Regions from separate parts of the Alteromonas sp. CNT1-28 genome, predicted to be linked through region 1. Evidence: predicted binding sites of a transcription regulator. Region 1 holds the regulator's gene; each other region holds the start of a gene.
What was found. Region 1 encodes MetJ, which represses methionine synthesis genes. Its sites were predicted from a motif close to TAGACGTCTAGACGTCTA; they were not measured.
Positions count from the first base shown of each region.

Region 2: a site for MetJ is predicted at 1,593-1,610, ahead of metA (homoserine O-succinyltransferase). Genes of this name have one in related genera too.
Region 3: a site for MetJ is predicted at 1,886-1,903, ahead of serA (phosphoglycerate dehydrogenase). Genes of this name have one in related genera too.

Region 1 is NZ_JAKREZ010000031.1:36,913-40,198, reverse strand. It holds gene MHN02_RS16690 (malic enzyme-like NAD(P)-binding protein) at 323-1,558, shown strand; gene metJ (met regulon transcriptional regulator MetJ) at 1,722-2,054, opposite strand; gene metF (methylenetetrahydrofolate reductase) at 2,216-3,103, shown strand.
Region 2 is NZ_JAKREZ010000002.1:208,156-211,441, reverse strand. It holds gene MHN02_RS02650 (homocysteine S-methyltransferase family protein) at 1-586, opposite strand, end outside; gene metA (homoserine O-succinyltransferase) at 590-1,528, opposite strand; gene MHN02_RS02640 (DUF2802 domain-containing protein) at 1,640-2,074, opposite strand; gene MHN02_RS02635 (chemotaxis protein CheW) at 2,134-2,625, opposite strand; gene MHN02_RS02630 (chemotaxis protein CheW) at 2,643-3,286, opposite strand, start outside.
Region 3 is NZ_JAKREZ010000007.1:20,228-23,513, reverse strand. It holds gene MHN02_RS06410 (DUF481 domain-containing protein) at 1-273, shown strand, start outside; gene serA (phosphoglycerate dehydrogenase) at 400-1,629, opposite strand; gene rpiA (ribose-5-phosphate isomerase RpiA) at 1,978-2,634, opposite strand; gene MHN02_RS06395 (5-formyltetrahydrofolate cyclo-ligase) at 2,725-3,286, opposite strand, start outside.

The DNA.
Region 1 (3,286 bases):
CTGTGAATAATGCATGACTTTCAAGACTTGTGGCGCTTTTGGGTACATAAACCAGAGGCTTGTATCCATTAAGGTATGTGAACAAAATCAGTAAAGGTTAACGCCTAGTCTGCTTTTCCACATGCCACCTTGGGGCCTATTGATGATTGCTGTAAAACAAAGATCAACAAGCCCTAGTGCTAACAACTATTTATAATCACTTTGTCATTACTTGGTTGTAACGCGCTTACGTTTATCTACCTATAACTATAACGACAATAAAATAGCTACAGAGCGTGAACGAAAACACCGATGAACCCTACATCTAAGGATACCTTTTTACATGTCAGATTTTAGACAACGCGCACTCGACTATCACGCCAAACCCACACCTGGAAAAATCCGCGTAGAGTTATCTAAACCAGCCGACAGCGTCGATGACCTTGCTCTTGCCTATAGCCCAGGCGTTGCCGAGCCGGTCAGAGAAATTGCCGAAGATGCAGATAACGCCTATAAGTACACGGGTAAAGGAAACCTGGTTGCCGTTATCAGTAACGGAACCGCAATTTTAGGGTTGGGTAACCTAGGCCCACTGGCATCGAAACCTGTTATGGAAGGTAAAGCCCTTCTGTTTAAACGCTTTGCGGGCCTGGATGCCATTGACATTGAAGTGAAGCATCGTACAACCGAAGAGTTCATTAATACAGTAGCGAATATCGCTGACACATTTGGCGGCATTAACTTAGAAGACATTAAAGCGCCTGAATGCTTTGAGATTGAACAAGAGCTAATTAAGCGCTGTAAAATTCCGGTATTTCATGATGATCAGCACGGTACCGCTATTGTAACTGCAGCGGGCATGCTTAATGCTCTGGAAATTCAGGGTAAAAGCATAGAGAGCGCTAAAATTGTGTGTATGGGTGCCGGTGCAGCAGCGGTCGCTTGTATGGAACTGCTTATTAAGTGTGGCGCCCAGCGTGAGCGTATTTATATGCTAGACAGAAAAGGCGTTATCCATACTCGTCGCGAAGACTTAACTGAGCACAAAAAGCTATTTGCTAACAATACTGACAAGCGTACGCTTGAAGATGTAATGGAAGGCGCGGACATTTTTGTTGGTGTGTCAGGACCGGATGTTTTACCACCAGAAACACTGGCCTTGATGGCTGAAAACCCAATTGTATTTGCATGTTCTAACCCAGACCCTGAGATAAAGCCTGAACTTGCTCACGAAGTACGTAAAGATCTTATTATGGCTACCGGACGCTCGGACTACCCTAACCAGGTTAACAACGTACTGTGTTTCCCGTTTATTTTCCGTGGAGCACTAGACGTTCGTGCAACGGCCATTAACGATGAAATGAAAGTAGCGGCAGTAGAAGCCCTTCGTGCTATCACGAAGGAGCCTGTACCAGAAGAAGTACTAGCTGCCAGTAAGAGTACTAGTCTGACATTTGGTAAGGAGTACATTATTCCTAAACCTATGGACCCGCGTTTATGCGAGCGTATTGCTACCGCCGTATCTAAGGCTGCGATTGAATCTGGCGTTGCACGCGTGCCTGAAAGCCCAGAAGAATAAAATTCTGGCGCATAAGGCAAAAAAATGGAGGGGCTAGTGCTCAACCTTTATTTGCTAAAAAGTGCGCTTCGAGAATACAAATACATAAAAAACGGCGCCGTGTTATAGGTTATCAATTAGCAATAACTTACAACAAAGCGCCGTTTCTCTTTAATACCAAATATCAGTCGTCTTCCGACACATCGTTTTCGAAGCTTGGATCAATGCCCATTTCTTCCATAATGCGTCTTGCTTCAGCCGGTACGCGATTGGGATTGTCTTTGCGCAGGTCATCATCGTTAGGCAATGGTTGACCGGTAAACGCATGCAAAAATGCTTCGCACAACAGTTCTGAATTAGTGGCGTGACGCAGATTATTGATTTGGCGGCGAGTACGCTCATCAGTAAGCGCCTTAAGCACATTAATAGGTATAGAGACAGTGACTTTCTTTACCTGTTCGCTCTTCTTGCCATGCTCTGCGTAGGGGTGAATATATTTACCGTTCCATTCTGCCATTGTACTAACTCGGTCTACTCTTTTTTATGTTATGAAGAGAAATTCTAAACAAGTTCACGAAAAGGTCAATTGAGCAGTGTAAACCTCTTGACGTCTAGACATATATTCTTTAATTTAGACGTCTAAACGTCTATAAGAATACATTTTTGAGAGAAAAAGCCATGGTTTCTTACGCACAAGGTATCGATGCATTAAACCAGTCCCTGTCGGAACTGCGTGATATTGATGTATCTTTTGAATTCTTTCCGCCTAAAACGGAAGCCATGGAACAGACCCTGTGGAAGTCAGTTGAACGTCTCGCGCCACTAAAGCCAAGCTACATGTCGGTAACCTACGGCGCGAATAGCGGTGAGCGTGACAGAACCCACGACGTTGTAAAACGCATTCAGCAGCAAACCGGTGTCGCGGCGGTTCCTCACTTGACCTGTGTTGATGCTAGCCGTGATGAGCTTAAGCAAATTGCAAAAGACTACTGGGACTCAGGTATTCGCCGTATTGTTGCGCTTCGTGGCGATTTACCGCCAGGAGTAGAAAAGACAGAGATGTATGCCTCTGATCTTGTTGCCTTGCTAAAAGACGTTGCCGATTTTGATATTTCTGTTGCTGCCTATCCAGAGAAGCACCCTGAAGCACCAAATGCGCAGTTTGATTTACTAAACCTCAAGCGCAAAGCAGAAGCAGGTGCCACAGAAGCGATAACCCAGTTCTTTTTCGATACGAGTGTGTACCTTCGATTTAGAGACCGTGCAGCCGCAGCGGGTGTCGACTTAGATATCGTTCCGGGTATTTTGCCGGTAACCAACTACCAAACACTGGTGAAATTTGCGGGGTTCACAAATGTTCATGTGCCGGGATGGTTACACAAAATGTTCGACGGCCTTGATGCCGACGACCAAGCCACACGTAACCTAATAGGTGCTAACATCGCCATGGATCAGGTAAAGGTATTGGCTAAAGAAGGGGTAAAACACTTCCATTTCTATACGTTGAACCGCAGTGAATTAAGCTACGCCATCTGCCACATGCTCGGCGTGCGTTCAGGCGCTTAATACATACGACAATGAGGACCGTGCTTACTTTTTTAACGAAGTACTCCACAAAAGGCGCAGTCAATGCGCCTTTATTGTATAAAGCCTGCATTAAACTTTGCCACCAAGGCCGCCCGCAGTTACCATCTGATATAACATGTAATGAACTATCGATGCTTTATAACGGTCCGCATAGATAAGACC
Region 2 (3,286 bases), on a different contig from region 1:
CTTTCGCATTAAGTGTATCGAAGATGGTTTCGAGCATGATTAAATCTGCACCGCCTTCAATGAGCGCTTCGGTAGACTCGCTATACGCTTCCACGAGTTCGTCAAAAGTAACATTGCGTTTGCCTGGGTCGTTAACGTCAGGCGAAATTGAAGCAGTGCGATTTGTTGGGCCAAGTACACCTGCCACGAAACGGGGTTTGTCGGGTGTCTTTGCTGTGAACTCATCCGCAGCTTTACGCGCCAATTTAGCTGCAGCTAAATTAATATCACGGGATTGAGCCTGCATATCGTAATCGGCCATAGCGATAGTCGTAGCATTAAACGTATTCGTTTCAATAATGTCCGCGCCAGCTTCAAAGTAATCACAGTGAATTTGATAGATGATATCGGGCTGAGTAAGAACCAACAAATCGTTGTTACCCTTAACATCGCAGTGCCAGTTGGCAAACTGTGTTCCGCGATAATCTTCTTCTTCTAACTTATGGCGCTGGATCATGGTGCCCATGGCGCCGTCTAATATAAGGATGCGCTTTTTAGCGGCTTCTGTAAGCGTTGTCTGCGCGCTAGAATTTGGTCTTTGGCTCACGTGCTACCTCTTTGGCTGTGACTTTTCAGCAAGCTGACTTAAATCGTAAGGCGTGGTCTGATAGACATAATAATTCAGCCAGTTTGTAAACAATAGGCTGCCGTGTGAGCGCCACTGTACAATAGGAGACTTGGCTGGATCATCCCCTTCAAAATAGTTTTTTGGAATTACTGGCGTTTGTCCCGCGGCAATATCTCGAAAATACTCGTCTTTAAGTGTATCTGGATCGTATTCCGGGTGACCCGTTACAAATACCATGCGCTTATCTTCTGACGCCACAATATAAGCGCCTACATCGTCAGACTCTGCAACAACACTAAGTCCATCGACGCTGTTATACAACGAGGTGTTAATATGCCCATAACGGGAATGTGGTGCGTAAAATGAAGGATCAAAGCCTCTTAATAGCTCATTGTTCGGGTCATTCACTTTATGTTTAAAGACACCTGAAAACTTTTCGTCTCTAAGCTCTCGTGTAATGCCGTAAAAGTGATACATGGCGGCGTGAGCAGCCCAACATAAGTAAAGGGTTGAGTTCACGTGACGCTGCGCCCACTCCAATATGGTGGTCATGGTTTCCCAGTACTTTACTTCCTCATAATCGATAAGCGCGAGAGGCGCACCGGTGACAATAAGGCCATCGTATTTCTTATTCGCTACCGCTGAAAAGTCGTGATAGAAAGCATCCATGTGCGATTGGGGGGTATTCTTCGGCGCTTGATTATCAATTCGAATTAAATCCACGTTTATTTGCAGTGGCGTGTTCGATAATAGACGAAGTAACTGTACCTCTGTTTCTATCTTGTTCGGCATTAAATTAAGAATACCGACTTCAAGAGGACGAATATCCTGATTGGCAGCCCTGTCCATGTCCATGGTAAAAATGTTTTCACCTAGTAGTACATTCTGCGCGGGTAACTGCTCAGGAATACGAATTGGCATAGAGGGCTCCAGTGATAAATTACAATATCTGTATTGTGTCTATAACTGGCGATATGTCAACATCTTTACGTCTAGACGTCTAAACGTTTTTTTCTCTGGTGCTCAAAAATACTAATTATTTTGTTTATGCACCATTACCAACATCTCAGCTTCGGCACGAGGAATGTCGCAGGCTTCAATAATTTCATCAATGCTAGCGCCTTGCTTGACTAAGTCCGCCGCACGCTGATATAGGCGTAGGGAAGGATCTTGAAGCTTGAGTTCTCGAAGCTGGTTTTCAATATCAGTTTGCTTTTCGTCTAACTCTTGAAGGTGTCGAGTGATCACCAAGGTGCGTGCTTGCGCCTCAGTTTGTTGATTATTTGCATTTTTAGCAAGGGCTTCAGTGCGGGCAATAGCCTCTGCGTTAGCATGTTCGCTTTCGCTTAATGCAGAACGCAACTGCTTAATGTGTGAATACAGCACACCCATCGCGGCAATGAGTATAACTACAAGAATACACAGTATGAGTTCTAATAAGGTAGGTGCAGCAAGCTGCCAATCCATGGACATAACCCTTGGGGAAATGTAGGCAGTATTATAAACAATACCGCCTATTCATTTATTTAGATGTTGCTAAGCTCATCCCACTCTTCGTCGCTTAACAATTTATTAAGATCTACAAGAATAAGCAGTTCGCCGTCGCGGTTACTTACACCTTGGATAAACTTAGCACTCTCTTCAGTACCTACGTTAGGGGCACTGTCAATCTCTGAAGATTTCAAGTAAACCACCTCAGCGACACTATCCACCAGAATACCAACCACCTGCTCGTCAGACTCAATAATAACGATACGGGTATTGTCAGTAATTTCTGTTGGCGGTAATCCGAAACGAGCACGTGTATCGATAACCGTTACTACGTTACCACGCAGATTGATAATACCAAGTACATAGTCAGGTGCACCGGGTACAGGGGCTATTTCGGTATAACGCAAGACCTCTTGAACTTGCATCACGTTGATACCGTAAGTTTCTTCACCTAAGCGATACGTTACCCATTGAAGGACTTCGTCGTTGCTGTCGGTGGCGTTATTATTTATTCTTTCGTCGCTCATGAACCTGGCTCCCAATACTATGGCGTCTGGTCGTTACTGCCTAAGCCTTTGTTAAGCATAGATATTAATTCTTCAACGTCAATTAACGCGCACATTTTTTCTTTAACCATCCCTGCTAACCAGGGACGCTTACCTGTGGACTCGCGCCATTTAACATCATCGGTAGTCAAATTGACCGTATTGACTAGCTTTTCACTAGCCAGACCCCACGCACTTTCCCCTAACATTATAAGATATCGGTAGTTAAGCGATTGTGCGAGGTTTTCGTCATATTTTTCTGGCATTACCCATTTTGCAGAGTCAACAACACTTAGTTTAGACTCTCTGTGCAACATTACACCCATAAACCAATCAGGTTTTCCAAATAAAGGGCCAATCTTCTCAATTTGGTGGATCCCACCTAGCGACGTCAAAGGCACCGCAAGTGTTAACCCTGCAACCTCAAAGAATAGCGCCTGAAAGCGAAAACCGAGAGTATCCTTTAGTGGAACTTTTGTTTTTTCAGCGCGGTTTAACGCAGTTTCTTGTTCATTTTCTACTAAAGTTTCTGCGTGAGACTGTTGCTGTTCATCTTCAATTGTCTCTGCTTTTTGCGTTTCAATTAACGATGTAACCTTTTCCGCTATCGCTTCTTGTTCATTCGATTGCGGCTCACTTTCAT
Region 3 (3,286 bases), on a different contig from region 1:
CAGGATGGCGAAGATCTTGACAGCGTAATCGTTCGTGCGTCATCAGCTTATTCTTGGAAAATTTCAGATACCGCTAAATTTACGCAAACAGTGAGTACCGAAGTGGGTTCTGACAACACGAAATCTCGTGCTGAGTCTGCACTTACAGCTACAATCAGCGGTAATCTTTCAATGCGTCTTTCTTTCAAACTTGATCACAACACCAATGTTGACGACGACGTTGAAAAACTAGACACAGAAACTGCAGTTAGCCTAGTTTACAACTTCTTCTAAGCCTACCTTATATGCACAGCGCACCGAAGTAGGGCTGGGCACTTCAACGCATTGAAGTAAAATCACAGGCATAAAAAAACGCTGCACATTGTGCAGCGTTTTTATTTAGTCTTAAAACAACTCTTCTTAGTGAAGAATACGTGTCTTAATTGTGCCATCAATTTGCTGAAGCTCTGCAAGTGCCTCATAACCACGGTCTTCTTTAACATCAACTACTACATAACCAATTTCTGCGTTAGTTTGTAGGTACTGGGCTTCGATGTTGATGCCTTTTTCTGCAAACGCTTGGTTAATCTGAGTAAGAATACCTGGCTGGTTTTTGTGTACGTGAAGTAGGCGTGAACGACCAGTATGTTCTGGCAGTGACACTTCAGGGAAGTTAACGGCTGACAGCGTTGAACCGTTGTCGCTGTACTTCGCGAGTTTACCTGCCACTTCAATACCAATATTTTCTTGCGCTTCTTGCGTGCTGCCGCCCACATGCGGGGTCAGAATGACATTATCGAACGCGCGAAGCGGCGATTCGAATTCTTCAGTATTAGATTTAGGCTCAACCGGGAATACATCAATAGCAGCGCCGTTTAGTTGGCCGCTTTCCAATGCCTTCGCAAGCGCATCGATATCTACCACAGTACCGCGAGACGCGTTAATCAAAATGCTGCCTTTCTTCATTTGAGACAGTTCTTTTTCACCAATCATATCTTGAGTTTGTGGTGTTTCAGGAACGTGAAGTGAAACAACGTCAGAGGTATTAAGCAGCTTTTCAAGCGATTTTACTTGGGCAGAATTACCTAGCACAAGCTTGTCTTCGATATCGAAAAATTGAACGCGCATACCTAGGTGTTCAGCAAGAATACTCAGCTGTGTGCCTATATGGCCATAACCAATGATACCAAGTGTCTTACCACGGGCTTCATATGAGCCGACTGCCGTTTTTTCCCACTCACCGCGGTGAGCCTTGGCATTTTTACTCGGCACCTGGCGAAGTAAAAGGATAATTTGGCCAAGTACAAGTTCTGCAACCGAACGAGTGTTGGAAAATGGCGCGTTAAACACGGGAATGCCGCGGCGTTGGGTGGCTTCAAGATCAACTTGGTTGGTGCCAATACAGAAACAACCGATAGCCACAAGCTTTTGTGCTGCTTCAACTACCTTCTCTGTAATTTGAGTGCGCGAGCGAATACCAACAAAGTGGGCGTCTTTAATTTTCTCAATTAACTCGTCTTCAGGAAGAGAGGTCTTGAGAAATTCAATATTGCTATACCCATTGCTTTTTAGTGTCTCCAAAGCACTTTGGTGAACACCTTCCAACAACAAAATTCGGATCTTATCCTTCTCTAATGAAACTTTGCTCATGAACTCGCTATCTCTCACTGATGTAATTTTGGTTTGCTTGCACCGCCAATCCAAGACTCTCAGAAACTTGCCAGTATGAAACACAAAGCTGTGTATAACCAGCGCTGCAAATACATCGCTTTGCAGCTCTGAAAGCCTTGCTTGGGCGTTATTGCTACCAAGCTTTTATAATCACGTTGATTGCTTTCGTTATTAAGGAATTGGCCTTAACTAACGTAAAAGTTGAGACGCTTAGTGAACTTCTTTTAAGGACATCTAGACGTCTAAACGGAAACTAACAGAAAACGCGTTAAGTTGAAAGTAGTATTTTGTATAGCTTTTCACCGCACTATACGTCTTACTCAGTTATCACTTAAAGGTTTCAACACCATTATCTGTAGCACTTAGCACTATGTCCGCGCCTCGTAATGCGAAAATGCCGTTCGTTACCACGCCAGGAATGTTATTTATTTTTTGTTCTAGCTCACGAGGATTCAGAATCTCAAGGTTGTGAACATCTAAAATAACGTTGCCGTTATCGGTGACAACACCTTGTCTATATTCAGGATCGCCACCAAGCTTTACTAGCTCTCGTGCTACGAAAGAGCGAGCCATGGGAATAACTTCAACGGGAAGGGGGAACGAGCCCAACACAGGAACTCGCTTACTTTCATCAACAATACACACAAACGTGGTCGCCGCACCGGCTACAATTTTCTCGCGAGTGAGTGCTGCGCCTCCGCCTTTAATCATATGCTTGTGTTCGGTCACTTCATCGGCACCGTCGATATAAACCGATAGATTGCTGACTTCGTTTAACTCGAATACCTCAATGCCTAAGGCTTTTAAACGCTCGGTAGAGGCTTCTGAACTTGATACTGCACCTTCAATTTTGTGTTTAATTTTACCGAGTTCTTCAATAAAGAAATTTACGGTAGAACCTGTACCCACACCGACAATGCTGTCTGCTTCAACATATTCGATGGCTGCTTTGGCTACGGCTTGTTTTTTTGCGTTCTGATCCATTGTCATTCTCCGACTTATTGTGTTCGCAAGTGTAACTTATAAGCGCACGTGAACCCACAAGTTCGTATGTTCAATTTGTTATAATGACTATCACGGTTTAGTGAATTGCAGTGTGCGCGAGGGCGTCACGATGGCATCAAGGGGGACATCCCATGGTGCAACGGGCAGAGCATCTACTTCTTGAATGTCGTGGGCAATACCCACTAACTTAGGCGTTTTACTAACCGAAAATGAATGTGAATCTGGCGCGCGTTGGGTAAAACTCAAAGTTCGGTCGTAGTAGCCGCCCCCCATACCCAGGCGATTGCCGTTTACATCAAACCCTACAAGCGGCATAAGAATAACGTCGCATTGCCTAACAGGAACGACGTTTTCACACGACAATACTGGCTCTTCAATGTTGTACTTATTCTTCACCAATTGAGAGTGCTGGGTATAAGACAAAAATAACAAATGTCCTTTACATACGGGGTGTAATACAGGTAGAGCGAATTTTTTATCATGTGAAGACTGCCAAATAGACTCGATAAAATAGGTTAAATTGACCTCGCCATCGTTAACCAAATATCCGGCTATGGTCGTGCTGTTATCAAGAAAGGGCAGTGTACGTAGTCGTGAAGCAATGCGCTTAGCGGCGTCCGTATGTTGCTGG